4 regions of the Xanthobacter flavus genome follow, and region 1 is predicted to be linked to each of the others. Evidence: predicted binding sites of a transcription regulator. Region 1 holds the regulator's gene; each other region holds the start of a gene.

Region 1 (7,244 bases):
CGAGATCACCATCTCCGGCGGCACCGACATCGCCGTGCTGGAAGACGGCCGCATCCACACCTTCACCCTCAATCCGGAAGATGTGGGCCTTTCCCGCGCCCCGGCCGAGGCGCTGAAGGGGGGCGATGCCGCCTACAATGCCGCCGCCCTGCGCGCCGTGCTGGACGGCGCCCCCGGCGCCTATCGCGACGTGGCGGTGCTGAACGCCGCCGCCGCGCTCGTGGTGGCCGGACACGCGAAGGACCTCACCGAGGGCGTCGCCTTGGCGCAGACGAGCCTCGATACGGGCTCCGCCCGCGCACGGCTGGAACGGCTCGTCACCCTCTCCGCCTCTCTCGCCCCGGAGGCCGCGCAATGAGCGACATCCTCACCAAGATCGAGGCCTACAAGCGCGAGGAAATCGCCGCCGCCAAGAAGGCCCGCCCGCTGGCGGAGATCGAGGCCGCCGCCCGCTGCGCGCCCCGGGTGCGGCCCTTCGCCGGGGCCATCGAGCAGAGCCTCTCGGAAGGTCGCACCGCGCTGATCGCCGAGATCAAGAAGGCCAGCCCCTCCAAGGGCCTGATCCGCGCGGACTTCGATCCGCCGTCGCTTGCCCGCGCCTACCAGCGCGGCGGCGCCACCTGCCTCTCGGTGCTCACCGACACGCCGTCCTTCCAGGGCGCGCCGGACTATCTGAAGGCCGCCCGGACGGCGGTGAGCCTGCCGGTGCTGCGCAAGGATTTCATGTACGACACCTACCAGGTGGCGGAAGCCCGCGCCTGGGGGGCGGACTGCATCCTCATCATCATGGCCGGCGTGGACGACGCCCTCGCCCGCGACCTCGCGGATGCGGCGGCAGCGTATGGCATGGACGCCATCGTTGAAGTCCATGACGACGCCGAGCTGGACCGCGCGCTGGCGCTGCCCTGCCGGCTCATCGGCATCAACAACCGCAATTTGCGCACCTTCGAGACCACGCTCGAAACCTCCGAGCGCCTCGCGCCCCGCGTGCCGAAGGATCGCATCGTCATCGGCGAGAGCGGCATCTTCACGCCGGCCGACGTTGCGCGGCTGGCGCAGGTGGGCATCGGAACCATCCTCGTCGGCGAGAGCCTGATGCGTCAGGAGGATGTCGCATCCGCGACGTGCCAGCTGCTCGCCGGCTAGGCTTGCCGTATACGTGAAGTTACGCCTTAATACGTGAGGCGGCCCGAGAAGAGGCCGCAGCACCGGCCCCTGCGTCGCCGGTGCCTCACGGGAGGAACAGCTTCATGAGGACCACGCTTTTCACGGCGCTCGCCGCCGCCCTTCTCGCCACCCCCGCCTTCGCGGCCGACCCGACGGGCCTGTGGCAGACCCCCACCCGCAGCGGGCAGGTGGAAATCTCCAAATGCGGCGCCAGCCTCTGCGGCCGCCTCGTGTCCTCGGAAGGGCTGAAGGCCGATCCGGCGCTGAAAGACGTGAACAATTCCAACGCCTCGCTGCGCGGCCGGGCGCTGAAGGGCCTCACCATCCTCACCGGTTTCTCCGGCGGGCCACAGGAATGGACCGGCGGCAGCATCTACAATGCCGAGGACGGCAAGACCTATTCCGGCACCATCACCATGGACGGCGACAACACGCTGAAGCTGCGCGGCTGCGTGGTCGTTCCCCTCTGCAAGACGCAGGTGTGGACCCGCCTGCGCTGAGCGCCGACCCGCGCCGGCAACACAGCCTTTCCGCCGCCCTGCGGCTGCGGCGGTGGACAGGCGCCGCCGCGGACGCCATCTTCCCGTCCGACATCGAATCCGGGAAGACCGCGACGGCCATGGCCAGCCTGACCCATCTCGACGACCAGGGCGCCGCCCGCATGGTGGACGTCTCCGACAAGGACGCGACCACCCGCGAGGCGCTCGCCGAGGGCCGGGTGGCGATGGCACCGGAGACGCTGGACCTCATCCTCTCCGGCAACGCCAAGAAGGGCGACGTGCTGGGCGTGGCGCGCATCGCCGGCATCATGGCCGCCAAGCGCACCCATGAGCTGATCCCGCTCTGCCATCCGCTGATGCTGACCAAGGTGGAGGTGGAGGTGGTGCCCGACCCCGCTTTGCCCGGCCTTCACGTCACCGCCCGCGCCAAGGTCACGGGCCAGACCGGCGTGGAGATGGAGGCTCTGACCGCCGTCTCCGTCGCCTGCCTCACCATCTACGACATGGCCAAGGCCGCCGACCGCGGCATGCGGATCGAAGGCATCCGCCTCTTGGAAAAATCCGGCGGCCGCAGCGGCCATTTCCGCGCCGACGCCGGAGCGGCCTGAGCCTTTTCCGCTAATCACAGCACGTCCAGAGTGAGGGAGCCGCGCCATGGCGCTCATGACCGTCGAGGAGGCCACCGCGCTCATCACCCAGGGCGTCGTCGCGCTCGGCATCGAGGAGGTGCCGGTGCAGGCCGCCGCCGGCCGCGTGCTGGCGCGCGATCTCGTGGCCCGCCGCACCCAGCCGCCGGCCGACATGTCGGCCATGGACGGCTATGCCGTGCGCGGCGCCGACATCGCCGAGACACCCGCCCACCTGACGGTCATCGGCGAATCCGCCGCCGGCCGGCCCTTCGCGGGCACGGTGAGCACCGGGCAGGCCGTGCGCATCTTCACGGGCGCGGTGGTGCCGGAGGGCGCCGACACGGTGGTGATCCAGGAGAACGTCACCCGCGAGGGCGACACCATCACCACCACGGCGCCGACCGCAGCGCTCCGGAATGTGCGCAAGCGCGGCTGCGATTTTTCCGAAAGCACGCCTGGCCTCTTTGCCGGCCGCCGCCTGACCGGACGCGACATCATGCTCGCCGCCGCTATGGACCATGCGACGCTGCCGGTCGCCCGCCGCCCGCGCGTCGCGCTGCTGCAGACCGGCGACGAACTCGTGCTGCCGGGCCAGGGCACCGGCAAGGACAGCGAGATCGTTGTCTCCAACGCCTTCGGCCTCGCCGAGCTGGCCCGCCGCGCCGGGGCGGAGGTGACCGACCTCGGGCTCTTCAAGGACGATCTCGCCGCCATCCGGGCCGTGGTGGCGCGGGCGCTCTCCGGTGAATTCGATCTCGTGGTGTCCTCGGGCGGCGCCTCGGTGGGCGATCATGACCTCATGGCGCCGGCGCTGAAGGCCGAGGGGGTGGACCTCTCCGTCCACAAGATCGCGCTGCGCCCCGGCAAGCCGCTGATGTTCGGCCATCGGGGCGATGTGCGGGTGCTGGGGCTGCCCGGCAATCCGGTCTCCTCCCACGTCTGCGGGATGATCTACCTCGTCCCCCTCGTCCGCGCGCTCCAGGGCGATTCCCGCCCCGGCCCCGAGACCGTGCCGGCGCGCCTCGCAGCCAACCTGCCGGCCAATGACGTGCGGCGGGATTTCATGCGCGCCACCCTCGAACGCCGGCCGGACGGCACGATCCACGCCACGCCCTCACCCTCGCAAGACAGCGCCATGCTGAGCATTCTCGCTGCCGCCGACTGCCTTCTGGTGCGCCCGCCTTTCGCGCCCGAAGGCCGCGTCGGCGATGCGTGCGAGATTATTCTCCTCGACGATTGAGCGCTTAACGGGGCCTTCACCACTTGCGGAACACAAAAGGAACAGATAAAGACTGTTCATGATTTGTTTCGCGGCGCACCGGGCTGGATGCGCCTGAAATCGGGACCGGCCAGAGGCGCTGGCTCCAGACGGTGCGTGCAAGGAACGGGGCCAGGGAATGCTCACTCGGAAGCAATACGACCTTCTGCGCTTCATCCATGAGCGGCTGAAGGAAACCGGTGTTCCCCCCTCCTTCGACGAGATGAAGGAGGCTCTGGACCTGCGCTCCAAGTCCGGCATCCATCGTCTGATCACCGCTCTGGAAGAGCGCGGCTTCATCCGCCGCCTGCCCAACCGCGCCCGCGCGCTGGAAGTGGTGCGCCTGCCCGACAGCGTGGCGCCGGGCCTTGCCTCCGCCCGCTCGGCGGGGCGTGGCTTCTCCCCGTCCGTCATCGAGGGCAGCCTCGGCAAGGTGCGCCCGGTGCCCGAGGATGATGAGGCGGGCCAGGTGGTCTCGGTGCCGGTCATGGGCCGCATCGCCGCCGGCACGCCCATTTCCGCCATCCAGAGCCGCAGCCACACCCTGAACATCCCGCCCGAGATGCTGGGCAGCGGCGAGCATTTCGCCCTTGAGGTGCGCGGCGACAGCATGATCGAGGCCGGCATCCTCGACGGCGACACGGTCCTCATCCGCAAATGCGATTCCGCCGACACCGGCGACATCATCGTCGCGCTGGTGGACGACGAGGAAGCCACCCTCAAGCGCCTGCGCAAGAAGGGCGCCTCCATCGCGCTCGAGGCCGCCAATCCGGCCTATGAGACGCGCATCTTCGGTCCCGACCGCGTGCGCATCCAGGGCCGCCTCATCGGCCTCATGCGCCGCTACTGATCCTTATTTCTCCTGCGGGAGATCCGGAACGGGGTGAGGGGCGCGGCGGTCCACGCTCAACGGGCGCCTGCGCTTTCCTGAAGGCGTTGCCCCTCACCCCGACGCTTTGCCGGCATGTCACGGAGCCATTGCATCCGCCTGCGGATCGCCGGCATCGGCGGCGCCGGGTTCGGATGCGGGCTCCGGCGGCAAGGGCGCCATCCAGGGGCGGGATACGGCGGCCTTCCGGCTTGGCTCGGCGACGAGCGTGCCATCGCGGAGGGAGAAGGCGAGCGTTCCCGTCCGCACCAGCTTTTCCAGCGTCAGCACGTCCGCCGGGCACGCGCGCGGTGGGGCATCGCGGGTGACAACCATGCGGGAATTCAGGCAATCCGCCTCCAGGCTTTCGGCACGTCGGGACACGGCGATGGTGCCGCCGCCGGGCAGCGGCGCAGTGCAGCCCAGGGGATCGCAGGTGAAGCCGGCGGCAAGGTCCCTGGTTCCGGCCGTGCGGCGGTCCCCCTCCCGCGTCAGCCACTGCTCCACCACCAGCTTCTGGCCGGAGGCGCCGAGCACCGAGAGGCGTCCGTCCGGCATCCGCACCGCCACCGTCTGCGCATCGGGCGCGACGAGGAGATCCGGCCTCATCGGCGCACCCGCGACCAGTCCCGCGATGCCGAGGGGAACCAGCGCCGCGAGGGTGAGCACACCCCGCAGCAGGCAGAGGGCCAGCAGCGCGAGGGACAGCCACAGCAATGTTCCGGCGCCGATGAAGGCGGCGCGGACGTCGGCGCCCGGCAGGGTACCCACCCAGTCGGACACCGCCGTCATGATCTCGATGCCACGCCCCATCACGGGCCAGGCGAGATGATCCCAGCCGAACGGCATCAGCAGCACGCCCGCAAGTCCCGCCGGCATCACCAGGAAGGACACGGCCGGCATGGCCGCGAGGTTGGCGAGAAGCCCGTAGGGGGCAACCCGCTGGAAATGGAAGATGCCGTAGGGTGCCGTCGCAAGGCCCGCCACCAGCGAGGTGAGCGCCGTTCCCGCCACCAGCACCGCGACCCAGGAGACCACCGCCCCGGCGATCCCGTCCGGCCGGGGGATCGCCCGCAGGGGCTGCAGCCGCTCATAGGCGGCGACGAGGGCGAGGGTGGCGGCGAACGACATCTGCGTACCCGGATCCAGCGCCGCCTCCGGCGTCAGCGCCAGCACCAGCACCGCCGCGACACCCACCGACCGCAGCGAGAGGGACGGTCGCCCCACCATCACGCCGGCCAGCACCAGTCCGGTCATGACGAAGGAGCGCTGGGCCGGCACGTCATTGCCCGACAGCACGAGATAGAAGGCGCTGCCGGAAAGCGCGATCAGCGCCGCCATGGACTTGATGGGCCACGCCAGGGCCAGCCCCGGCACCAGCGCCAGCACGCCCCGCGCCAGCGCAAACAGGGTGCCGGCCACCAGCGCCATGTGCAGGCCGGAGATGGAGAGGATGTGCGAGAGGCCGGACACCCGCATGCTCTCCTCCACCGCATGGGGAATGCCGGAGCGGTCGCCCGCCACCAGCGCTACCGCCACCTCCGCCGGCACGCCGGAAAGCGAGGCGCGGATGCGGGCCGACAGGCTCTGGCGCACCCCGTCGAGCGCCATGGCGAGGCGCACGGACAAGGGCGGGTCGCGCGCCGGCGCCGCCTTCGGCCGGCCGAGCCCGTAGCCGATGGCGCCGATGCCCTGAAACCACGGCGCGCGACCGAAATCATGGGCACCCGGCATGGCGGGGCCGGAGGGCGGCAGCAGCTGGGCGAGCTGCGTCACATGGCTTCCGACCGGCGGCGCCCAGCCCTTGCGCAGCGAGAGCCGCACCAGCGCCGGCGCCGTGGCGAGCCCGCGCACGGCATTGCCATCGAGCCGCAGCAGGATGCGGTCGCCGGTGGTGCGCCGTTCCACCCGCTCGATAAAGCCGGAAAGGCGCACCGGCGTCTTAGGCGGAACGATCGTTTCGTGGGCGATGAGCGCCGTCCGCGCCCCGCCCGCCGCAAAGCCGGCGACAGTGGCGAGAAGCACGGACGTTAGGGCGAACATCACCGGCCGCGCCCGCGCCGCCACCGCCGCCCCCGCCAGCAAGGTCACCAGAACAAGGCTGGCGGCCAGCGAGGGTTCAGTGGAGGCGCCGAAATACAAGAGAATCCCGGCGGCAAAGGCGGCCGGCAGCCACAGGATCAGCCGGCCGGATGCGGCCTCGGCCGCCGCGTCGTGGGCGATGCGGGCGGTCAGCGCGTCGGCGAGGCGGAGAAGCCCGCGCGCGGAGGGGAGCGGGAGCGTCCGCGCGCCCGCCCGTGATCCCGCCCGCGCGTGCCCCGAAGCCCGCTCGTCCATCCCCGCCCGCCCGGGGCACGGCCGGGCCGCGCCTGCCCCCGTGTTCCTTGTGCCCCGCCTCTATGCTACACGGGCGCCTCCCGCGCGCCATGTGGCTCGGTTTGCGTTCCGCAGGGCTGCCGCACGCGCGTTTCCCGTCCAAGCGGACCCAAGCCCGCCGAGCCCCGCCCGATGTCGCAGATCGTCACCCGCTTCGCCCCCTCGCCCACCGGCTTCCTGCATATCGGCGGGGCGCGCACGGCGCTGTTCAACTGGCTCTATGCCCGCCACACCGGCGGCAAGATGCTGCTGCGCATCGAGGATACGGACCGCCAGCGCTCCACCAAGGAAGCCATCGAGGCCATCCTCGAAGGCCTTTCCTGGCTGGGCATCGAGTGGGATGGCGATCCCATCTACCAGTTCGCCCGCGCCGAGCGGCATCAGGCCGCGGTGGCGGAGATGCTGGCGAAGGGCAACGCCTATCGCTGCTACGCCACGCCCCAGGA
Region 2 (7,244 bases), 150 kb from region 1:
ATGGCGAGCGCTCGCTCCACCTGCCGCCCCTCGCCGGGGGCGAGGGAGGAATTGAGCATGGCCGCCTTCACGCCCAGCTGGCGCAGCGCCTGCACCTGGTCGTGCATCAGAGCGATGAGCGGCGAGACCACGATGCCGGTGCCCGGCCGCACCAGCGCCGGCACCTGATAACACAGGGATTTTCCCCCGCCCGTGGGCATGAGCACGAGGGCGTCGCCCCCGCCCACCACATGCTCCACGATCTCCCGCTGCCGCCCACGGAACGCCTCGTATCCGAAGACGTGGCGCAGGACCTCAAGCGGGGCGGAATCATCGAGCGTCGCAGACATGGGGCCTTATAGCCCCCTGCCCTCGCCGGGCAATGCGGGATCGAGCCGCGCCGCCTATCGGCGCCCCGCCGCCAGCAGCAGCGCAGCGCCGCCCACAAGAATGCCGGCAGACACGCGATCCGCCACGAGGGTGAAGCGGCCCTTCAGCGCCGCACGCGCCTTGTCCGCGACCACCGCCCACAGCATGTCGCCCACCAGCGCGATGACGGCAAAGATGGCCGCCAGCAGCGCGATCTGCGGCACGGGGTTCGCGGTGTCGGTGACGAACTGCGGCAGGAAGGCCGCGTGGAACAGCAGCGTCTTGGGATTGGCGAATGCCACCGCGAGCCCGCGCCCGAAGGCGGCATGGGCGGACGGCGCGGGCGCCTCCACCGCCTTGCCGGCGGCGCGCCACTGCATCACCGCCAGCCACACGAGGTAGGCCGCGCCGGCATAGCGCACCAGATCGAAATGGTGGGAGAAGGCTTCCACCACATAGGCTAGCCCCCCCGCCACCAGCGCCAGCTGGGCGATGAGGCCCACATTGACGCCCGTGGCGGTGAGGAGGCCGGCCTGCCGTCCATGCTTGAGGCTGGTGCCGACGATAAGCGCCACGTTCGGCCCCGGCGTGGCCCCCAGCGCGATGCAGGCGAGCACGAACAGGGCGAGGCTTTCAGCCGAGATCATCGTCTTCTCCCTCCCGAAAGGCCCCGCCCGCTCGGGGCTCAGGCCTCCGGCGTGTCGTCTCCGGCGGCGTCCGCGCCACCCTCGCCCGCTTCTGCACCCTCGGCGCCCGTGTCCTCGCTGATGTGCTCCACCGAGACCACGCGCTCGCCTTCCGCCGTATCGAACACGATCACGCCCTGGCTAGCGCGGCCGACGATGCGGATGCCGTCCACGGGGCAGCGGATGAGCTGGCCGCCATCCGTGACGAGCATGATCTGGTCGGCATCCTCCACCGGGAAGGAGGCGACAAGCCGGCCGTTGCGCTCGTTCACCGCCATGGCGACGATGCCCTTACCGCCACGGCCGGTGACGCGATATTCGTAGGACGAGGTGCGCTTGCCGTAGCCGTTCTCGGAGACGGTGAGGATGAACTGCTCGGCCGCGCCCATGGCGGCGTACTGATCCTGTCCGAGCTGGCCGTTGCCGATCGCGGCCTCTTCCTGGTCCACCTCGGCCGCTTCGCCCGCCTCGCCGCGCACCCGCCGGCTCATCTTGATGTAGGCGAGCCGCTGCTCGGCGTCGGCATCCACATGGCGGATGATGGCCATGGAGATGACGCTGTCGCCCTCCTCCAGCCGGATGCCGCGCACGCCGACGCTGTCGCGCCCCTTGAACAGGCGCACCTCGGTGGCGGGGAAGCGGATGCAGGCGCCGGCCGCCGTGGTCAGCAGCACGTCGTCTTCCTCCGTGCACAGGCCCACCTCCGCGATGGCCTCGCCCTCGGCGAGCTTCATGGCGATCTTGCCGTTGCGGTTCACCTGCTGGAAGTCCGTGAGCGCATTGCGCCGCACGGTGCCGCCGGTGGTGGCGAACATGATCTGCAGGCGCTGGTTCTCGCCCTCGTCCTCCGGCAGCAGCACGACGGAGGTGATGCGTTCGTCCTGCTCCAGCGGCAGGATGTTGATAAGGGCCTTGCCACGGGCCTGCGGCGCCGCCAGCGGCAGGCGCCACACCTTCATCTTGTAGACCTGCCCCTTGGAGGAGAAGAACAGCACCGGCGCGTGGGTCGAGGCCACGAACAGGCGGGTGACGAAATCCTCGTCCCGCGTCTGCATGGCCGAGCGGCCCTTGCCGCCGCGCCGCTGCGCCCGGTAGGTGGAGAGCGGCACGCGCTTGATGTAGCCGGCGTGGGAGACGGTGACGACCATCTCCTCGCGCTGGATGAGATCCTCGTCCTCGAGATCACCGAAGCCTTCGACGATCTCGGTCCGCCGCGGCGTGCCGAACTCCGCCTTGATGGCGAGAAGCTCGTCCCGGATGATCGCCCGCATGCGCGGCCGGCTGGCGAGAATGTCCAGATAATCGGCGATCTCGGCGGCGAGCTTGTCCAGCTCGTCAGCGATCTCGTCGCGGCCGAGGGCGGTGAGGCGCTGGAGCCGCAGATCGAGGATCGCGCGGGCCTGCACCTCGGAGAGGCGATAGGTGCCGTCCTCCTTCAGCTTGTGCCGCGGATCGGCGATGAGGGCGATGAGCGGGGCCATGTCCTTGGCCGGCCAGTCGCGGCCCATCAGGGATTCGCGGGCGGTCGCCGGGTCCGGCGCGGTGCGGATGAGGCGGATCACCTCGTCGATGTTGGCAACCGCGATGGCGAGGCCCACCAAGACGTGGGCACGGTCGCGCGCCTTGCGCAGCAGGAACTTGGTTCGCCGGCTGATGACTTCCTCGCGGAACGCGATGAAGGCGGTCAGCACGTCGTGCAGGGTGAGGATGCCCGGCTTTCCGCCGGATAGCGCCACCATGTTCACGCCGAAGGAGGTCTGCAGCAGCGTGAGCCGGTAGAGGTTGTTCAGCACCACGTCGGCCTGGGCGTCGCGCTTGATCTCGATGACCACGCGCATGCCGTCGCGATCGCTCTCGTCGCGGATTTCGGAGATGCCCTCCACCCGCTTGTCGCGCACCAGCTCGGCGATCTTCTCGATCATCGTCGCCTTGTTCACCTGATAGGGAATCTCGGTGACGATGAGAGCTTCGCGATCCTTGCGGATATTTTCGATAGCGACCTTCGCGCGCATCAGCACCGAGCCGCGCCCGGTGAGATAGGCCTGGCGGATGCCGGTGCGGCCGAGGATCAGCGCGCCGGTGGGGAAGTCCGGGCCGGGCAGCAGATCGAGCAGCGCCTCGGGCTCCAGCAGCGGGTCGTCCAGCAAAGCGACGGTGACGTCGATGATCTCGCCGAGATTATGGGGCGGGATATTGGTGGCCATGCCCACCGCGATACCGCCGGCGCCGTTGACCAGCAGGTTCGGGAACTTGGCAGGGAGGACGGTCGGCTCCCGCTCGGAATTGTCGTAATTCTCTTGGAAATCAACCGTTTCCTTGTCGAGGTCGTCGAGAAGGGTGTTCGTCACCTTCTCCAGGCGCACCTCGGTGTAGCGCATGGCCGCCGGGGCGTCGCCGTCCACCGAGCCGAAATTGCCCTGACCGTCGACCAGAGGGAGCCGCATGGCGAAGGTCTGGGCCATGCGCACCAGCGCGTCGTAGACCGACTGGTCGCCGTGGGGATGGTACTTACCGATCACGTCGCCGACCACGCGGGCCGACTTGCGGTACTGCTTGTTCCACTCGTACCCATTCTCGTGCATGGAGAACAGGATGCGCCGATGCACGGGCTTGAGGCCGTCGCGCACGTCGGGCAGGGCCCGGGCGACGATGACGCTCATGGCATAGTCGAGATAGGAGCGGGACAGCTCCTCCGTGATGGAAACGGGCCGGATGTCGGACGGCGGCTCGCCGCCACTCTTCGGCGTTTCGGATTCGGCCAAAAGTCAATACTCGCATGGATTGGTGAGGTGCTTCCTTCTAGCCGATTCACCCTTCCAGCGCCAGTAAAACCCCTCCAGCAGGCTTAAATTTTCACCTTAAAAATCAGATACTTATGGGGCGCATCTCACGGGCATTCGCACAATCTGGCGCTTTTGCGTCAAACAGGGCCGCAAAAGGCGGAAAAGCCAGCCGCCAAGCGTCCGCGTCGCCGGGGTGGAAAGCTCCTGCCGGCGCCGCACGATAATGCAAATGCCCCGGTGGCCGGGAACCAGCGCAAGGCGCCGGAACGAAGGCCGAGCGGGAGGCGAGGCCGCCCGTCGACCGGTTCTGTCCGTCCGCGAAGATCCGCTCAGAAGGGAATTTCGTCGTCGAGGTCGGCGACGGGTCGTCCACCGCCAGATCCGCCACCCATGCCGCCGCCGGCCGGGGCCTGACGACGCCCGCCGCCGGAGCCGCCACTGTAGCCGCCGCCTCCGCCGCCCATGGGGCTCGCGGAGCCGAAGTCCGAGCCGCCACCGTAATCGTCGGCGCCGGCCCCGCCGCCGCCCTCGCGGCCGTCGAGCAGCGTCAGTTCGCCGCGATAAGGCCGCAGCACGATCTCGGTGGTGTAGGTCTCGCGGCCGTCCTTCTCATACTTGCGGGTCTCGAGCTGCCCCTCGATGTAGACTTTGGAGCCCTTCTTCAGGAAGCGCTCGACCACGCCGACGAGATTTTCGTTGAAGATCACCACGCGGTGCCACTCGGTGCGCTCGCGACGCTCTCCGGAAGCCTTGTCGCGCCAGTTCTCGGAGGTGGCGATGGACAGGTTGCAGACGCGGCCGCCGTTCTGGAACGACTTCACCTCCGGGTCGCGGCCCAGATTGCCGATCAGGATCACCTTGTTGACGCTGCCGGCCATCCCGCTCTCCTTGCCGTAGTTCCATCGTTCGCCGCGGCCGCTATCGGCGCTCCGCGAAACTCGCACCCTAGCGCTCCCGGCTGGCCATGCGACCCCCAGCGCGGCTTTATCCCCATGAACCGGTGAACCTTCGCCAGCCGCCGTGCGTAACAGGACAGGTCTTAATGTTCACGTTGTGTTCTTAATCGACTTCCGCCACACTGGCAAGAGCGTCGCGGGCATTCGACGCGACTCGCCGCTCTTTTTGGCTGGCTGCCTTCAGGGGTTCTGATTATGTTCTCTTCCGCATCGCACAAGGTCCACTACATTTCCATGAGTTCATGAGCACGCTCCCGGGTGCGCAGAGGGGCCTTTCGGCCGCTGGCGTGCCCGCCGCCGCTTGGGCGGCACGATCGTTCCTCAGGCCCTGACCCCTTTTTGCGCCGCAGGCGCCAGCGGATGCCCATGTCTGATCGCGCAGCCTCCCAGCGTCCCGCGTCCCCCACTCCGCGCCGCGATGCCCGCACCCTTTCGGTGCGCGGCGCGCGTGAGCACAATCTCAAGAACGTGGACCTCGAAATCCCCCGCGACAGTCTGGTGGTGTTCACTGGCTTGTCCGGGTCGGGGAAAAGCTCGCTCGCCTTCGACACCATCTATGCGGAAGGCCAGCGGCGCTATGTGGAAAGCCTCTCGGCCTACGCCCGCCAGTTCCTCGAGATGATGCAAAAGCCGGACGTGGACCAGATCGACGGTCTCTCGCCGGCTATCTCGATCGAGCAGAAGACGACCTCCAAGAACCCGCGCTCCACGGTCGGCACGGTCACCGAGATTTACGATTACATGCGCCTTCTGTGGGCGCGCACCGGCGTGCCCTATTCGCCGGCCACGGGCCTGCCCATCGAGAGCCAGACCGTCTCTCAAATGGTGGATCGCACGCTCACCCTTGCGGAAGGCACGCGGCTCTTCCTGCTGGCGCCGGTGGTGCGCGGGCGCAAGGGCGAGTACCGCAAGGAACTCGCCGAGTGGATGAAGAAGGGCTTCCAGCGGGTCAAGATCGACGGCACATTCCACGAGATCGCGGAGGCGCCGGCCCTCGACAAGAAGTTCAAGCATGACATCGACGTGGTGGTGGATCGCATCGTGGTGCGCGCGGATCTCGCCCAGCGGCTCGCCGACAGCTTTGAGACCGCCCTCGGGCTCGCCGATGGCATCGCGGTGGCCGAGTTTGCCGACGAGAAGGACGAGGCCGGCGATCCACGCCGCATCATCTTCTCCGAGAAGTTCGCCTGCCCGGTCTCCGGCTTCACCATTCCAGAGATCGAGCCGCGGCTGTTCTCCTTCAACAATCCCTTCGGCGCCTGCCCCGCCTGCGACGGCCTCGGCGTGGAGCAGACCATCGATCCGGACCTCGTGGTGCCGGACAAGGCCCGTTCGCTGAAGCAGGGCGCCATCGCCCCCTGGGCCAAGTCCACCTCGCCTTATTACGGGCAGACGCTGGATGCCTTGGCCAAACACTACCATTTCAAGCTGAACGTGCCCTTCGCCGACCTCCCGGAGCAGGCGCGCGAGGTGCTGCTGTTCGGCTCGGGCAGCGAGAAGATCACTTTCCACTATGACGACGGCATGCGCGCCTACGAGACCTCGAAGACCTTCGAGGGCGTGGTGCGCAACCTCGACCGGCGCTGGAAGGAGACCGACAGCGACTGGGCGCGGGAGGAGATTTCCAAATACTTCTCCACGGTCCCCTGCAAGGTCTGCAACGGCTACCGGCTGAAGCCCGAGGCGCTGGCGGTGAAGATCGACGGGCGGCATATCGGCGAGATCGGGGAGCTTTCCGTCAGGGCCGCGTCCGGGTGGTTCGAGGAGCTCCCCGCCCGGCTCACCGACAAGCAGAACGAGATCGCCGGGCGAATCCTGAAGGAGATCCGCGAGCGGCTGCGCTTCCTCCTGGACGTGGGGCTGGAATACCTCACGCTGGCGCGCTCCTCCGGCACGCTTTCGGGCGGCGAGAGCCAGCGCATCCGCCTCGCCTCGCAGATCGGCTCGGGCCTCACCGGCGTGCTCTACGTGCTGGACGAACCCTCCATCGGCCTGCACCAGCGCGACAACGAGCGGCTGCTGGGCACGCTGAAGCACCTGCGCGACCTCGGCAACACGGTGATCGTGGTGGAGCATGACGAGGACGCGATCCTCGCCGCCGATCATGTGGTGGATGTGGGACCGGGCGCAGGCATTCACGGCGGCGAGATCGTGGCGCAGGGCACGCCAGCGGAAATCCTCGCCAATCCCGCGTCCCTCACCGGCCGCTATCTCACCGGCGAACTGAGCGTGGGCGTGCCGGCGCGGCGCAAGCCCAACCCCAAGCGCATGCTCAAGCTCTCAGGCGCACGCGGTAACAATCTGAAGAACGTCACGGCGGAAATCCCGCTCGGCCTGTTCACCTGCATCACCGGCGTGTCCGGCGGCGGCAAGTCCACGCTGCTCATCGACACGCTCTACAAGGCGGTCGCGCGCCGGCTGAACGGCGCCTCAGAGGCCCCTGCCCCATTCGACAAGCTGGAGGGGCTGGA
Region 3 (7,244 bases), 4.5 Mb from region 1:
GGGCGGGGTGGGCAAGACCACCACAGTGGTCATGCTGGCGGAAGGCTTTGCGGAGCAGGGCGCGCGGGTGGTCGTGGTCGATCTCGACGCGCAGGCCAACGCCTCCTACTGCTTCGCCCATGACGACGAGCTGAAGGCGATCCTCGAGCGCCGCCAGTCGGTGACATCCTTCCTTGCCGACCGGCTGCTCTATGGCGACCGGACCTCCATCGCCCAGTACATCACACCGAGCATCTGCCATGTGATGAAGGCGGGCGAGGAACTGGCCATCGACATGGTGGTGGCGAGCCCCCGCCTGCGCCTGCTGGAGCGCGAGATCGTGCTGCGGCTGGCGGAGAAGAATTACGGGCTGCGCTCGCTGGAAGGCCAGTCGCTGAAGGTGCTGGACGAAGCGCTCAAATGCCTGCGCGCGCATTACGACGTGGTGCTGTTCGATTGCGCCCCCGGCATCTCCGCCTTCACCGAGGTGGCCATCCGCCTCGCCGACATGGTGATCGTGCCCACCATTCCGGATTATCTCTCCACGCTGGGCTTCGACGCCTTCCGCGCCTCGGTGTGGGAGAATGCCCACGTCACGCGATCCACCCTGCCCCAGCCCAGGCGCCGCCCGCTGGTGCTGGCGAGCCGGGTGCACGCGCAGAAGGTCCAGCATCGCGACACGCTCATCAGCCTGCGGGAGGAGGCGGCCGAGGACGGCGCGGTCTATGAGATCTTCGACACCGAGGTCCGCAACCTCGCCGCCATCGAGCGGGCCATGGACCCCGAGAACTTTCCCTACGCACCCTCCTTCGAGCAGAAATGGTACAACGCCGTGGACGCGGTGCGCGACCTCGTGAACGAGACGCGGAGGCGGCTCAATGGCTGAGACTTCGGAATTCTTCGCCCTCCTCGCGGCCATCGGCGGCCGGGCCGCCCTCTTCGCGGCGGGCGGCAATCTCGCGCGCAAGGCGGTGAACGAGATCGTCCGCGCCCAGCTCGTGGCCGACGGGACCGACCTCGAAGCGCTGCGCGCCATCCGAGCCGTGCTCGGCCCCGCCGCCTTCGCCGAGGCGCTGGACGGGGTGCCGGCGCCCAAGACCAAGGCGCTGCTGGCCCGCATCGATCCCCACGCCCCTGCCCTCGCCCAGCCCGGCGACCGGGTGAAGGCGCTCCTCGCCCTTGCCGATGCCAGCCGCGATCCGTCCGCGCCCGTTGCCAAGCCGGCGAAGAAGGCGTCGTCCCGCAAGGCGCCCGCGGCCGCTCCTGCTGCGCCCGCCACGGCCCCGGCTGCCCCTGCGGCCGAGGTTGCCCCCGACGGCAAGCCCGCGCCGCGCAAGCGCAAGATCACCGGGCGCACGGCGCTCCGGGTGTCCGAGGAGCGGTGATTCCGCCGCGCGCGATCACGCCTTGTCCTTCTCCGGCGCGGGGTCCGGCCCCAGCGTGAAGATTTCCGCCACCGCCACCAAGGTGGGCACGAACAGGCACCACATGCCCACCGCGCGATAGAGCAGCGCGGCCGAGAGGCAGCCGAAGAGGAAGGCGGCGAGGTACGCACTCATCCGCCCGAGGCGGGCGCGGTTCGCGGCAATGTTGGTGCCCTCCAGCGGCCGCCAGAGATTGGCGATGTCCACCAGCACCTGCGTGAACGTGCCCGTCATCACGGTGGAAGGCGGTGAATCGGTGAGGTGGGTGCGGTGGAGCGCGTTCTGCAGCGCCATGGCCGCCACCAGGGTCATGCCCATCATCACGGCGGCGGGGGAATTGTGGTCGTAGAAGGGGCCGGACTGCACGGCAACCAGCGCCGCATGCGCCAGCAGCACGAGCTTCGCCGCCATCAGCACGCGGAAATCGTCCCGCCCGCGCCGGGCGAGGGCGAGACTCAATTCCCGCGCGCACAGCACCACGAAGGCGAACACCGGCAGCGCCAGGACCTTCGCCAGCGATGGCGCATCCCCATGGGCCAGCGAGGCGGCGATGGTGACGAAATTGCCGGTCACATGGGCCGCGAACAGCCCGCCGAGCGCGACGAAGCCCGCCGCATCCACGAAGCCGGCGTTGAAGCAGAGGAGGACGGCGAGCAGCACTTTCACGGCAGAGCCCTCATCCCGCCTCCGCCACGTCGCGGATGCGCAGCGCCACCCGCGTCTCGCCCTGCCAGGTGTCGATGTCGAGGCATCCGGCCACATGCAGATTGCGCCCGCGCGCAGCCAAGAGCGCCCGGCCCAGCGGCTCCTCGGCGCAGCGGAAGGCGGTGGCCTTCAGCGTCGTGCCGTCCGGCGAGGAGATGCGGGCGCGCACATGGCCGGCGCCGAAGCTCTCCACATAGCTGATGCGGTGGCCGGGAAAGGCGAACACCGGCTCCGGATTGCCGGCGCCGAACGGGCCGGCACGGGCGACGGTCTCCACGAGGTCCACCGTCGCCCCGCGCGCGGTCATCGCGCCGTCGATGGAAAGGGTGCCCTCGGCGCGGGCACGCTCCACATCCGGGGCGAGGCGCTGCTCCAGCTCCGCGCGCAGGGCGCCGAGCTGGCGGCGCTCCACCGTCAGGCCGGCCGCCATGGCATGGCCGCCGCCCTTCACCAATAGCCCGCTCTCCACCGCGCCGCGCACCGCCCGGCCGATATCCACGCCGGGAATGGAGCGGCCGGAGCCGGTGCCGGTCTCACCATTGAAGGCGATGGCGAAGGCCGGGCGTTGGAAGCGCTCCTTCAGCCGCGCGGCGACGAGGCCGACGACGCCGGGGTGCCAGCCCTCACCGCTCACCACCACCACCGCGCCCTCCTCCGAGATGCCCAGCGCCGCATGCGCCTCGGCCTCGGCGGCGGCGAGGATGGCGCGCTCCACCTCCTGCCGCTCGGCATTGAGGCGGTCCAGTTCGGCGGCGATCCCGCGCGCCTCGGCGGGGTCCTGCGTCAGCAGCAGGCGCGCACCCAGCGTCGCCTCGCCGATGCGCCCGCCGGCATTGATGCGCGGGCCGATGAGGAAGCCGAGATGGAACGGCCGGGGCGGCCCATCGAGCCGCGCCGCGTCCATCAGCGCCGTGAGGCCGATGCGGGAGCGCCGGCGCATGGCGATGAGGCCCTTCGCCACAAAGGCCCGGTTGAGGCCGATGAGCGGCACCACGTCCGCCACCGTCGCCAGCGCCACGATGTCGAGGGCGTCCAGCAGGTCCGGCGCCGGGCGCTCGGCATTGAAGTGCCCGCTCTGGCGCAGCGCCCGCACGAAGCCGACCGCCACCACGAAGGCGAGCCCCGCCGCGCAGACATGGCCAAGGCCGGAGAGGTCGTCCTCCCGGTTGGGGTTCACGATGGCGGTGGCGGGGGGCAGGGTCTCCCCCGCCTGATGGTGGTCGATGACCACCACATCCATCCCGAGCCGTTTCGCGGCCGCCAGCGGTTCGAGGGAGGTCGTGCCGCAATCCACCGTCACCAGCAGGGTCACGCCCCGCGCGGCCAATTGCTCGATGGCCGGCACGTTCGGCCCGTAGCCCTCGAAGATGCGATCCGGAATGTGGAAGAACGGGTCGAGCCCGCCGGCCTGGAGCACGCCCACCATGAGGGCGGTGGAGCAGGCGCCGTCCACGTCATAGTCACCGAACACCGCCACCTGCTCGCCGGTCGTGACCGCGCGGGCGAGACGGGCCACGGCGGCGGGCATGTCGGTGAGCGTGTCGGGATCGGGCAGAAGGGTGCGGATGGAGGGGTCGAGATAGCGCTCCACCTCGTCCAGCGGCACGTTGCGGGCCGCGAGCACGCGGGCGAGCAGCTCGCTGATGCCGAAGCGCTGGGCCATGGCGAGCGCCGTCTGCCCGCCGCGCACGTCCAGCCGCTCCCGCCAGGTGCGGCCGGTGGCGGAGCGGGCGACGTCGAGGAAGAGGCGATTCGGCACGGCGATGTTCACGCGCGCATGAAGCCAGAGGAGAGGCGCGGCGTCGAGCGCGGGGGATTATGGGGGTTTTGTTGCCATTCCGTTCCCCTTCGGCGCCGGGTCTGCCACACTGGGGAAATCAGGGGCCGCGGCGCCGTCCCGATTCGCGCCGGCCCTGCCGTTCTGCTATCTGGCGCCCAAACCTCCGACCTCAGAGTGCCATGTCCGACAGCGATAATTCCGACGATCTCTTCGCCGCCCGGCCGCGCGGCTCCAGCAAGGCGCCGGCGAAGGAAAGCGCGCGCGGCAAGGCCGCAGTCGTGCCTCAGATGGCCGGCGATTATACCGCCGCCCATATCGAGGTGCTGGAAGGGCTGGAGCCGGTGCGGCGCCGGCCGGGCATGTATATCGGCGGCACCGATTCCAAGGCGCTGCACCACCTCTTTGCCGAGGTGATCGATAATTCGATGGACGAGGCGGTGGCCGGCCATGCCACCTTCATCGAGGTGCAGCTGGGTGCCGACGGCTATCTCACCGTCTCGGACAATGGCCGCGGCATCCCGGTGGAGGAGCACCCGAAGTTCCCCGGCAAGTCGGCGCTCGAGGTCATCATGACCACGCTGCATGCCGGCGGTAAGTTCGACAGCAAGGTCTACGAGACCTCCGGCGGCCTGCACGGCGTCGGCGTCTCGGTGGTGAACGCGCTCTCCGACGACCTCGAAGTGGAGGTCTCGCGCAACCAGACCCTCTATCGCCAGAGCTTCTCCAAGGGCCTGCCCCAAGGGCCGCTCAAGGAAGTCGGCCGCATCACCAACCGGCGCGGCACCCGCGTGCGCTTCCATCCCGATCCGGAGATCTTCGGCGCCGGCGCGCACTTCGAGCCGGCCCGCGTGTTTCGCATGGCCCGCTCCAAGGCGTACCTCTTCGGCGGCGTGGAAATCCGCTGGTCGTGCGATCCCGAGCTGCTGAAGGCCGGCGAGAACATCCCGGAGAAGACGGTCTTCCGCTTCCCCGGCGGCCTCAAGGACTATCTGGCGGCCGATCTCGAAGGCAACACGCTCGTCCATCCGGACATCTTCGCCGGCCGCATCCAGAAGACCGGCGGTCACGGCTCGGTGGAATGGGCGGTGGCTTGGGTGGCGGATGCCGACGGCGGCATCTCCTCCTACTGCAACACCATTCCGACGCCCGATGGCGGCACCCACGAGAACGGTCTCAAGGCTGTGCTGCTCAAGGGCCTGAAGGACTATGCGGAGCGCGCCGGCCAGGGCAAGCGCGGCTCCGTCATCACTGGCGACGACGTGATCGCCGGCTGCGCCGCCATGCTCTCGGTGTTCGTGCGCGAGCCGGAATTCCAGGGCCAGACCAAGGACCGCCTCGCCACCGCCGAGGCCGCCCGCATCGTCGAGCAGGCGCTGCGCGACCCCTTCGACCACTGGCTCGCCGCCAACCCGGTGCAGGCGAGCCGCCTGCTCGACCATGTGATCGACAGGGCCGAGGAGCGGCTGCGCCGCAAGCAGGAGAAGGAGGTCTCCCGCAAGACCGCCGTGCGCAAGCTGCGCCTGCCCGGAAAGCTCGCCGACTGCTCCAACACCGAGGCGGCCGGCTCCGAGATCTTCATCGTCGAGGGTGACTCGGCCGGCGGCTCGGCCAAGCAGGCGCGGGACCGCAAGACGCAGGCAGTGCTGCCCCTACGCGGCAAGATCCTGAACGTTGCCAACGCCACCCGCGACAAGCTTGCCGCCAACCAGCAGCTCGCCGACCTCGGCCAGGCGCTGGGCTGCGGCACGCTCACCCATTACCGCGAGACGGACCTCAGGTACGAGAAGGTCATCATCATGACCGACGCGGACGTGGACGGCGCGCACATCGCCTCCCTCCTCGTCACCTTTTTCTTCCGCCAGATGCCGAAGCTGATCGAGGAGGGCCACCTCTTCCTCGCCGTGCCGCCGCTCTACCGCATCACGCAGGGGGCCAAGACCCTCTATGCGCGGGACGACGCCCACCGCGAGCGGCTGCTGAAGAAGGAGTTTTCCGCCAAGGGCAAGGTGGATGTGGGCCGCTTCAAGGGCCTCGGCGAGATGATGCCGGCGCAGCTCAAGGAAACCACCATGGACCCGAAGACGCGCACCCTGCAGCGCGTCTCCGTGGAGGATGCAGAGCGCGCCGCCACCGTGGATCTCGTGGAACGGCTCATGGGCAACAAGCCGGAAGCGCGCTTCGCCTTCATCTCCGAGCGCGCCGCTTTCGCGGGCGAGGAGATGCTGGACATCTGAGCCGGCGCTATCCGTCCTCGCAGGGGGCTCGGGCGGCACCTTGCTACAGCGTCTCTGACGGCGAGATGTGCCCCTTGCGCGGCTGGAGCAGCCCGGCGGGGCCGGCGAGCACCAGCATGCCGATGCCGGCGGCGATGAACATGGCCACCACCCCGGCGAAGCCCGCCGCCTGCGTCAGCGCCAGCGCACCCACCGCCTGGCCGATGAAGAAGAAGGAGGCGAACAGCGCCAGCGCCGATCCGCGCGCCTCCGGGGCAAGCTCGGTGGCGAGGATCTGCAGCACGTTGTGGATCATGTAGAAGGCAAAGCCGGCGGCGCCGAAGATCGCCGCCATCAGCAGGAGCCCGTGGGCGCGGGTGGCGAGTATAAGCAGCACCCCCACCCCGGCGGCGCCCCACCGCACCATGCCGCCGAGCCCGAGATAGCGCACCAGCAGCGGCACGGCGAAGGTATAGAATGCACCGCCGATGGCGAAGGCGCCGAGCGCGATGCCCGCCTCCTTGGCATCGCCGATGCCCTGGTGGACCATCAGCGGCGCCACCAGCGGGAACACGCCGAAGCTCAGCGCGCCCTCGATGGCGACAACGCCATAGACCTTTATGGACAAGGGGTTGCGCAGCACGATGCCGTAGCGGGCGATGGAGGCGGCGAACGACAGGGGCTGACGCTGCCCCTCCTCCGTGAGCCCGAAGATGGTGGCGAGCGCGGCGAGGGCGGCGACGCCGAAGGCGGACCAGAACACCTCGCGCCACCCCGCCATCTCGGCGATGAAGCCGGCCAAAGCCGAGCCGGAGAGCTGCCCCAGCACCAGCGCGAGCAGCACCCGGCTGAGCGCCACCGGCCGGCGCTCGTACGCCACCCTGTCGCCCACCGTCGCCAGGACCACCGGGATGATGCCGCCGGCGAAGGCCCCGGAGAAGACGCGGGAGGCGAGCAGCATCTCGTGGCTGGTCGCGGTGGCCGACACCGCGAGGCCGATGGAGAGCATGACGAGGTTCACGCGGATGAGCCGCACCTTGCCCACCGCATCGCCGATGGGGCCGAACACCAGCTGCATCACCGCATAGGGAAAGGTGAAGGCGCTGGCGAGCATGGCCACCTGCTGCAGCGTCACCTGAAGGT
Region 4 (7,244 bases), 4.2 Mb from region 1:
GATCAAGCGGACAAGGTAGCCGAGGGCGCGCGGGAGGCAAGGGCGGAGGCGTGAGGTCGGGCGCCCCCTCACCCCGGCCGGGAAAAGGTCAGGATCTCCCGCTTGCCGGCGTGGTTGGCCGGGCCGACGATGCCCTCGTTCTCCATGCGCTCCATGAGAGAAGCAGCCTTGTTGTAGCCCACCTGCAGCCGGCGCTGGATGTAGGAGGTTGAGGCCTTGCGGTCACGCATGACGATGGCCACGGCCTGCTCGTAAAGGTCACCGCCGGCGTCCGCGATGCCGGAGCGGTCGAACACCGCCTCGTCGTCGTCCTCGGCCACGGCGTCCTCGTCCAGCACCACCTCGTCGATATAGTCCGGCCCGCCCTGGGCCTTGAGGAAGGCGACGACCTTCTCCACCTCGCCGTCCGAGACGAACGGGCCGTGGACGCGGCTGATGCGGCCGCCGCCGGCCATGAACAGCATGTCGCCCTGCCCCAGCAGCGTCTCTGCGCCCATCTCGCCGAGGATGGTGCGGCTGTCGATCTTGCTGGTCACCTGGAAGGAGATGCGGGTGGGGAAATTGGCCTTGATGGTGCCGGTGATGACATCCACGGAAGGCCGCTGCGTCGCCATCACGAGATGAATGCCGGCGGCGCGGGCCATCTGGGCGAGGCGCTGGATGGCGCCCTCGATCTCCTTGCCTGCCACCATCATCAGGTCGGCCATCTCGTCCACGATGACGACGATGTAGGGCAGCGCGGTCAGGTCCATCTCCTGTTCCTCGAACAGGGCCTCCCCGGTCTCGCGATCGAACCCCACCTGCACGTTGCGGGTGATGATCTCGCCCCTGGCCGATGCCTCGCGGACGCGGGCGTTGTAGCCATCGATATTGCGCACCGCGAGACGGCTCATCTTGCGGTAGCGCTCCTCCATCTCCTTCACCGCCCATTTCAGCGCGATGATCGCCTTCTTGGGGTCGGTGACGACGGGCGTGAGCAGGTGCGGGATGCCCTCGTAGACGGAGAGCTCCAGCATCTTGGGGTCGATCATGATGAGCCGGCAGGCTTCCGGCGTGTGCCGGTAGAGCAGGCTCAGGATCATGGTGTTGATGGCCACCGACTTGCCCGATCCGGTGGTGCCGGCGACCAGCAGATGCGGCATCCGCGCCAGGTCGGCAATCACCGGCACGCCGCCGATGGTCTTGCCCAGGCACAGGCCGAGCTTGGGATGGGCCTCGGCGAATTCGTGGCTCGCCAGAAGCTCGCGCAGCCACACGGTCTCGCGCCGCCGGTTGGGCAGCTCGATGCCGATGACGTTGCGCCCCTCCACCACCGCGACGCGGGCGGAGACCGCGCTCATGGAGCGGGCGATGTCCGGCGACAGGCCGATGACGCGGGAGGACTTCACCCCCGGTGCGGGCTCGAACTCATAGAGGGTGACGACCGGGCCGGGATTGGCGTCGATGATCTCGCCGCGCACGCCGAAATCGCGCAGCACCTGCTGGAGCATGGTTGACGACTGGTCGAGGAATTCCTCGGAAAGTTCATAGTCCGGCTCGACTACCGGCGGCTCGCGCAAGAGATCGAGGGGCGGGAGGAAATAGGGGCCGCTGTCCCCCTCCGCCACTGCGGGAACAGCCTCGGGCGGGAGGGTTGCAACGGACGGCACCGGAACAGGGGCGACGGCACCCGACGCTGCAGGCGCTGCTGCCGAGGCCGCGGGAGCGGACGTGGCAGCCGAATGCAGGGCGCCGAAGAACTGGGCGCTGATGCTCTGCTGGTAGGGCCGCCAGGACGCGAACGCTTCGCCCGACAGGATCGACCCGGCCGCGAGGGGTAGGGATTCATCCTCGGCTTCGGCCTCGTCCTGATCCTCGTCTTCGAGCACGGCGGTGTCTTCCGGCTCATCCTCGTCGAGTTCGGTGTCGAGTTCCTCGTCTTCCTCGTCCGTCAGGTCCGTTTCCTCGAAGGCATCGTCTGCGAGTTCGTCGTCTTCAAGTTCATCGTCCTCCAACTCCGAGGAGAGTGCCCCGTCGTCCTCGTCCAGTTCGTCGTCGTCCTCGGAAAGGTCGATCTCCTCTCCCTCCTCCTCGGCGTCGTCCGTGTCGCCCTCCAGTTCAGCGACCTCATCGTCCTCGGAGTCTTCCTCCTCGATCTCGTCGTCCTCGAGTTCATCCTCCTCGGAGGCGTCCGCCTTGAAAACCTCGTCTTCGTCGAAGTCGACAGCCTCCTCGGCGTCGGACAGGACCTCGAACGCCGGGTCCTCGCTCTCCACCAGGTCGTCTTCCGCATCGGCCGTCTCTGCGGGCGCAGGATCGAGGTCCTGCTCCCCGGCCGGAGCGGGCGGGGTGGCGGCGCGGCCGAGGACGACGAGGCGGAGCAGGCTCCACAGGTGATCGGGGACGTCAGCCGTGTCGACCTCCGAAGCCGCCTCGGCCACAGCCTGTGGCGCGGTGTCGGCCTCAAGGAGCGCAGGAGCTGCCGTTTCGGTCAGGATCTCCTCGCCCGGGACTGTCTCCACAAGCGCGACCTCGGAGGCAGGGGGCTCGCAAACCAGCGCAGTCGCTTCTTCCGCAACGGGCGGCAGGACGACGGGGGCCGCCGTCACCTCTTCCGGCACGGCGGCGGGCGCGGCGAAGGCGGTCTCCGTGGGGATATCCGCGAGCTTAGCGACGGGCTGTGCCAGCGGCTGGACCACGTCATCCGCCGGCTCGAACAGGAAGTGCCAGCCGCGGCTCGACCCCTGGGTCGTGACCGGGGTGGGCACCTGCGGCAGGACGGGCGGCATGCTCGGCAGCGGGGGCGCGCCCGGCTCGCGGGGCCGCAGCAGATGGTCCGGGGTGCGGGTGAAGCGGGTGTTGGCGTCGAGGGTGAAGGGCCGGAGCCAGCTCGGGACCAGTTCCAGGTCGATCCAGCTGTGGGTGGGCTCCGCAGTCTCGAAGGCGCCGTCATGGAGGCTCGGGTCGTATTCCGGAATCCGCTCGTAGAACGAGGGCAAGCCGCGTTCGGAACCAGAATCGGCCACGGGCGCTTCGAACGTTTCGTCAGGAGCGAACGAGGGGTACGCAAAAGGTCTGGGAGGACGGTTGAAGGAAGACATGGGAATCCGAAATCCGCAGCACCGGCGCCGTTTCGCAGACACTAGGGCGGGGGCGTTAAGGGGAGGTTTGCACCTCCAAACAACGGTTTCTGAATACCTTGTCTGTGAATCATGGGGACAAGCCGACACGGCCTCCCCTCGCCTGAACCCGGTTCGGTCCAGCCCCCGCAACCCCTGCTGCCGGACCTCCATACGGTTGACATTCCGCGCTCACGGAGTCCTTTCTAAAGAGAACAAAATAGGAACATTGGTCTTCCTCCATGCCCCCCCAGCAGGCTCCGCGCGAGGATCTGGCGGCCCTTCGCCGCCGCATCGTCGAAATGGAACGGCTGTCCGGACTTCCGGACGGGGCTGCCCGGCCGCGCCTGTCCCTGGGGGCCCCACTGGATGATGCCCTGGGCGGCGGCCTCGCCCGCGATGCGCTGCACGAGGCCTTCCCGGCGGAGAAGGGCAATGCCGCCGCCGTGCTCGGCTTCGCCCTCGCGCTCGCGGCCGGCACCCGCAAGCCGGTGCTGTGGGTGCGGCAGGATATGGCGGCGCTGGAGGGCGGCGACATCTACGGCCCCGGTTGCGCCGCCTTCGGGCTTGATCCCTCCCGCCTGATCCTGGTGGCCGCCGCCGACGCCGCCGACACGCTGGGCGCCGCGGAGGAGGCCCTTGGCCACGGCGCGCTCGGGCTGGTGGTGGCGGAGCCTTGGGGATCCCCGCGCCTCATCGACCTCACGGCTACCCGCCGGCTCGCCTTGCGCAGCGAGCGCTCCGGCGTCCCATCCCTCCTGCTGCGACCGGGGGCAGATCCCGGCCCTTCCGCCGCCGCCACCCGCTGGCGGGTCGCCGCCGTCCCCTCCCGCGTGGCGAGGGACGTGCCGGCCTTCTGCCTCGGGCCGCCCGCCTTCGCGCTGGAGATCGAGCGCAACCGCCTCGGACCCACCGGCCGCTTCACCGTGGAATGGAATGCCCATGCCCGACGCTTCACCCCGGCGCCTCGCCGCGCTCTTCCTGCCGCACCTGCCGACCGACCGGCTGCACCGCAGCCGGCGGGGACGTCGCATGTCGTCGGCTGGCGCCGCACCGGCTGACCTGCCGCTGGTCACGGTGGAGGTGAAGGCGAACGCCCGCCGCCTCGCCGCGGTGGACGCAGCCGCCGCCCGCCTCGGGCTTCATCCCGGCCTTACCCTCGCCGACGCGCAGGCCCGCGTGCCGCAGATGGAGGCGGTGGAGGCGGATGCGGCGGCGGATGCCGCGCTGCTTGCGGCCATCGCATCGTGGTGCGAGCGCTGGACGCCGTTCGTCGCCGTTTCCGGGCCGGACGGGATCGTGCTCGACATCACCGGCTGCGCCCATCTGTTCGGCGGGGAGGGGGCCATGCTGGCGGCCATGACCGAGCGGCTCGCCGCCACCGGACTGGCCGCCCAGGGCGCGGTGGCCGGGACCGCCCGGGCCGCCCTCGCCCTCGCCCGCTGGCGGCCGGGGCAGGTGGTGCGGGCGGGGGGCGAGCGGGAGGCCGTCGCGCCCCTGCCGGTGGAGGCCCTCGACCTCGATGCGGAGGCGGCGCGCAGCCTCGCCTATCTCGGTCTCGTGCGGATCGGCGACATCGCCGGCAAGCCCCGCGCGGCGCTGGCCGCCCGCTTCGGCAGCGCCCTTGTGGACCGGCTGGACGAGCTGTGCGGCGCGGCTTCGCCGCCCATCTCCCCGCTCAATCCCCTGCCCGTCTACGTGGCGGAGCGGCGCTTCGCCGAGCCCATGGGCGATGAGGTGACCGCCCGCGCCGTGCTCGCCGACCTCGCCCGCGATCTCGCCGGTGTGCTGGAGCGGCATGGCGAGGGCGGACGACGCTTCGAGGCCGCCTTCTTCCGCAGCGATGGCGCGGTGCGGCGGGTGGCGGCGGGCACGGCGGCCCCCCTGCGCGACGGCGCCCGCCTCGCCGGCCTGTTCCGCGAGCGGCTGGCCGCGCTGGCCGATCCACTCGATCCCGGCTTCGGCTATGACGTGATCCGCCTCTCGGTGACCACAGCCGAGCCGCTGGCCGCCACCCAGTCCGGTTTCGGCGCCGAGCCGGCCGGCGCGGGGCTGGACCAGTTGGTGGATACCCTCTCCGCCCGGCTGGGTCCGCGCCGCGTCACCTGCCTTGCCGCGCAGGACAGCCATGTACCCGAGCGCGCCGCCGTGCGGATGCCGGCGCAGAAGGCCTGGCGCAGCCGGGACATGCTTGCTCATGATTGGGCCGAGCCGGCTGCCGCAGATGCGCCCCTTGCCCGCCCGCCGGCCCTCTTGCCCGTGCCCGAGCCGGTGGAAACGCTGGCCGAGGTGCCGGACGGCCCGCCCCTGCGGTTCCGCTGGCGGCGCGTGCTGCACGAGGTGGCGCGGGCCGAGGGGCCGGAGCGCATCGCCCCCGAATGGTGGACCGCCCTCGATGGCAACCGGCCGGGCCTGACGCGGGACTATTTCCGCGTGGAGGACACCGAAGGACGCCGCTTCTGGCTCTATCGCGAAGGCACCTACGGACGCGAGACGTCGGCGCCGCGCTGGTTCCTGCACGGCCTGTTCCCGTGAGCGGCCCCTTCTATGCGGAGCTGGCGGCGGCCTCGCATTTCTCCTTCCTGCGCGGGGCGAGCGCGCCGACCCATCTGGTGCGCACCGCCGTCGCCCTCGGCCTCGACGGGCTCGGCATCGCCGACCGCAACACGGTGGCGGGCGTGGTGCGGGCCTATAGCGCGCTGGAGGATCTGCGCAGTCTCGACGAGGATCTGGAGGCAGACGACCCCGAGGCGGAGGCAAAGCGCGCCGTCGCCGCCCGCGCCCGTGCCTTCCGGCTGGTGACGGGCGCGCGGCTCGTCTTCTGCGACGGCACGGCGGACATCATCGCCTATCCCTCCACCCGCGCCGGCTGGGCCCGGCTCTGCCGCCTGCTGACCACCGGCAACCGGCGGGCGAAGAAGGGCGACTGCCACCTGTCCCTTCCCGATCTCGTCGCCGATGCCCGCGACCTGATGCTCATCGTGCTGCCGGGCGAAGGCGGGAACGCTCTTCCGACCCTCCTCTCCCGCCTTGGCGAAGCGGCCGCCGGGGCAGTGTGGCTCGGCGTCGACATGCCCTTCTCCGGCGCCGACCGCCGCCGCCTCGCCGCGCTGAAGGCCATCGCCGGTGCCGCGGATGTGCCGCTGCTGGCGGTGAACGAGGTGCTCTATGCGACGCCGCAGGAGCGGGACCTACAGGACATCCTTACCTGCGTGCGCGAGGGCACAACCATCGCCGAGGCCGGACGACGGCTGATGGCGAACGCCGAGCGCCATCTTAAGCCCCCCGCCGAGATGACCCGCCTGTTCCGCGACGCCCCGGAGGCGGTGGCGGAGAGCGCGGCATTCCTCGCCCGCATCGACTTCACACTGAAGGAGCTGAAGTACGACTATCCCGAGGAGCCCGTGCCTCCCGGCTGGACGCCGCAGGCCTGGCTGGAGGAATTGACCTGGCGCTGCGCCGCCGTGCGCTATCCCCCCGGCATCCCCGAGAAGGTGGAAAAGCTGCTCAAGGACGAGCTGGCCCTCATCCGCCAGCTCGAATACGCCCCCTATTTCCTCACCATCCACGACATCGTGCGCTTCGCCGAGAGCCGCGGCATCCTCTGCCAGGGGCGCGGCTCGGCAGCCAATTCCGCCGTTTGTTACGTGCTCGGCATCACTGCCGTTGACCCCGCCGACAACGATCTCCTCTTCGCCCGCTTCATCTCGGCCGAGCGGCGCGAACCGCCCGACATCGACGTGGACTTCGAGCACGAGCGGCGCGAGGAGGTGATCCAGCACATTTACGAGAAATACGGCCGCCACCGCGCCGGCATCGTCGCCACCGTCATCCACTACCGCCCGCGCAGCGCCATCCGCGACGTGGGCAAGGCCCTCGGGCTGACTGAGGACGTCACGGCGCGCCTCGCCTCCACCCAGTGGGGCAGTTGGGGCCGCGACATTTCCGACGCGCACATCCGCGAGGCGGGGCTCGACCCCTCAAATCCCTTCATCCGCCGGGCGGTGGAACTGGCCGGCCGGCTGATGGGCGCACCCCGCCACCTCTCCCAGCACGTCGGTGGCTTCGTGCTGGCCCGCGGCCGGCTCGACGACACCGTGCCCATCGGCAACGCCGCCATGGCGGACCGCACCTTCATCGAATGGG

The links. Region 1 encodes LexA, which represses DNA repair genes until DNA is damaged. Its sites were predicted from a motif close to TGTTCNNNNTGTGTTCNG; they were not measured.
Region 2: a site for LexA is predicted at 4,861-4,878, ahead of ssb (single-stranded DNA-binding protein). Genes of this name have one in related genera too.
Region 3: a site for LexA is predicted at 3,937-3,954, ahead of parE (DNA topoisomerase IV subunit B). Genes of this name have one in related genera too.
Region 4: a site for LexA is predicted at 3,310-3,327, ahead of J2126_RS03500 (ImuA family protein). Genes of this name have one in related genera too.

Annotation. Positions count from the first base shown of each region.
Region 1 covers NZ_JAGGML010000001.1:4,923,546-4,930,789, reverse strand. The annotation lists gene trpD (anthranilate phosphoribosyltransferase) at 1-358, shown strand, start outside; gene trpC (indole-3-glycerol phosphate synthase TrpC) at 355-1,146, shown strand; gene J2126_RS23100 (DUF2147 domain-containing protein) at 1,251-1,667, shown strand; gene moaC (cyclic pyranopterin monophosphate synthase MoaC) at 1,787-2,275, shown strand; gene J2126_RS23090 (molybdopterin molybdotransferase MoeA) at 2,322-3,536, shown strand; gene lexA (transcriptional repressor LexA) at 3,694-4,404, shown strand; gene J2126_RS23080 (ComEC/Rec2 family competence protein) at 4,522-6,759, opposite strand; gene gltX (glutamate--tRNA ligase) at 6,931-7,244, shown strand, end outside.
Region 2 covers NZ_JAGGML010000001.1:5,075,561-5,082,804, forward strand. The annotation lists gene recQ (DNA helicase RecQ) at 1-329, opposite strand, end outside; gene J2126_RS23785 (LysE family translocator) at 384-995, opposite strand; gene gyrA (DNA gyrase subunit A) at 1,034-3,796, opposite strand; gene ssb (single-stranded DNA-binding protein) at 4,147-4,695, opposite strand; partial or broken gene uvrA (excinuclease ABC subunit UvrA) at 5,140-7,244, shown strand, end outside.
Region 3 covers NZ_JAGGML010000001.1:456,344-463,587, forward strand. The annotation lists gene J2126_RS02215 (ParA family protein) at 1-865, shown strand, start outside; gene J2126_RS02220 (hypothetical protein) at 858-1,364, shown strand; gene J2126_RS02225 (YoaK family protein) at 1,380-2,069, opposite strand; gene recJ (single-stranded-DNA-specific exonuclease RecJ) at 2,080-3,867, opposite strand; gene parE (DNA topoisomerase IV subunit B) at 4,068-6,122, shown strand; gene J2126_RS02240 (MFS transporter) at 6,166-7,244, opposite strand, start outside.
Region 4 covers NZ_JAGGML010000001.1:700,946-708,189, forward strand. The annotation lists gene J2126_RS25215 (DNA translocase FtsK) at 69-3,005, opposite strand; gene J2126_RS03500 (ImuA family protein) at 3,341-4,159, shown strand; gene J2126_RS03505 (DNA polymerase Y family protein) at 4,041-5,633, shown strand; gene J2126_RS03510 (error-prone DNA polymerase) at 5,630-7,244, shown strand, end outside.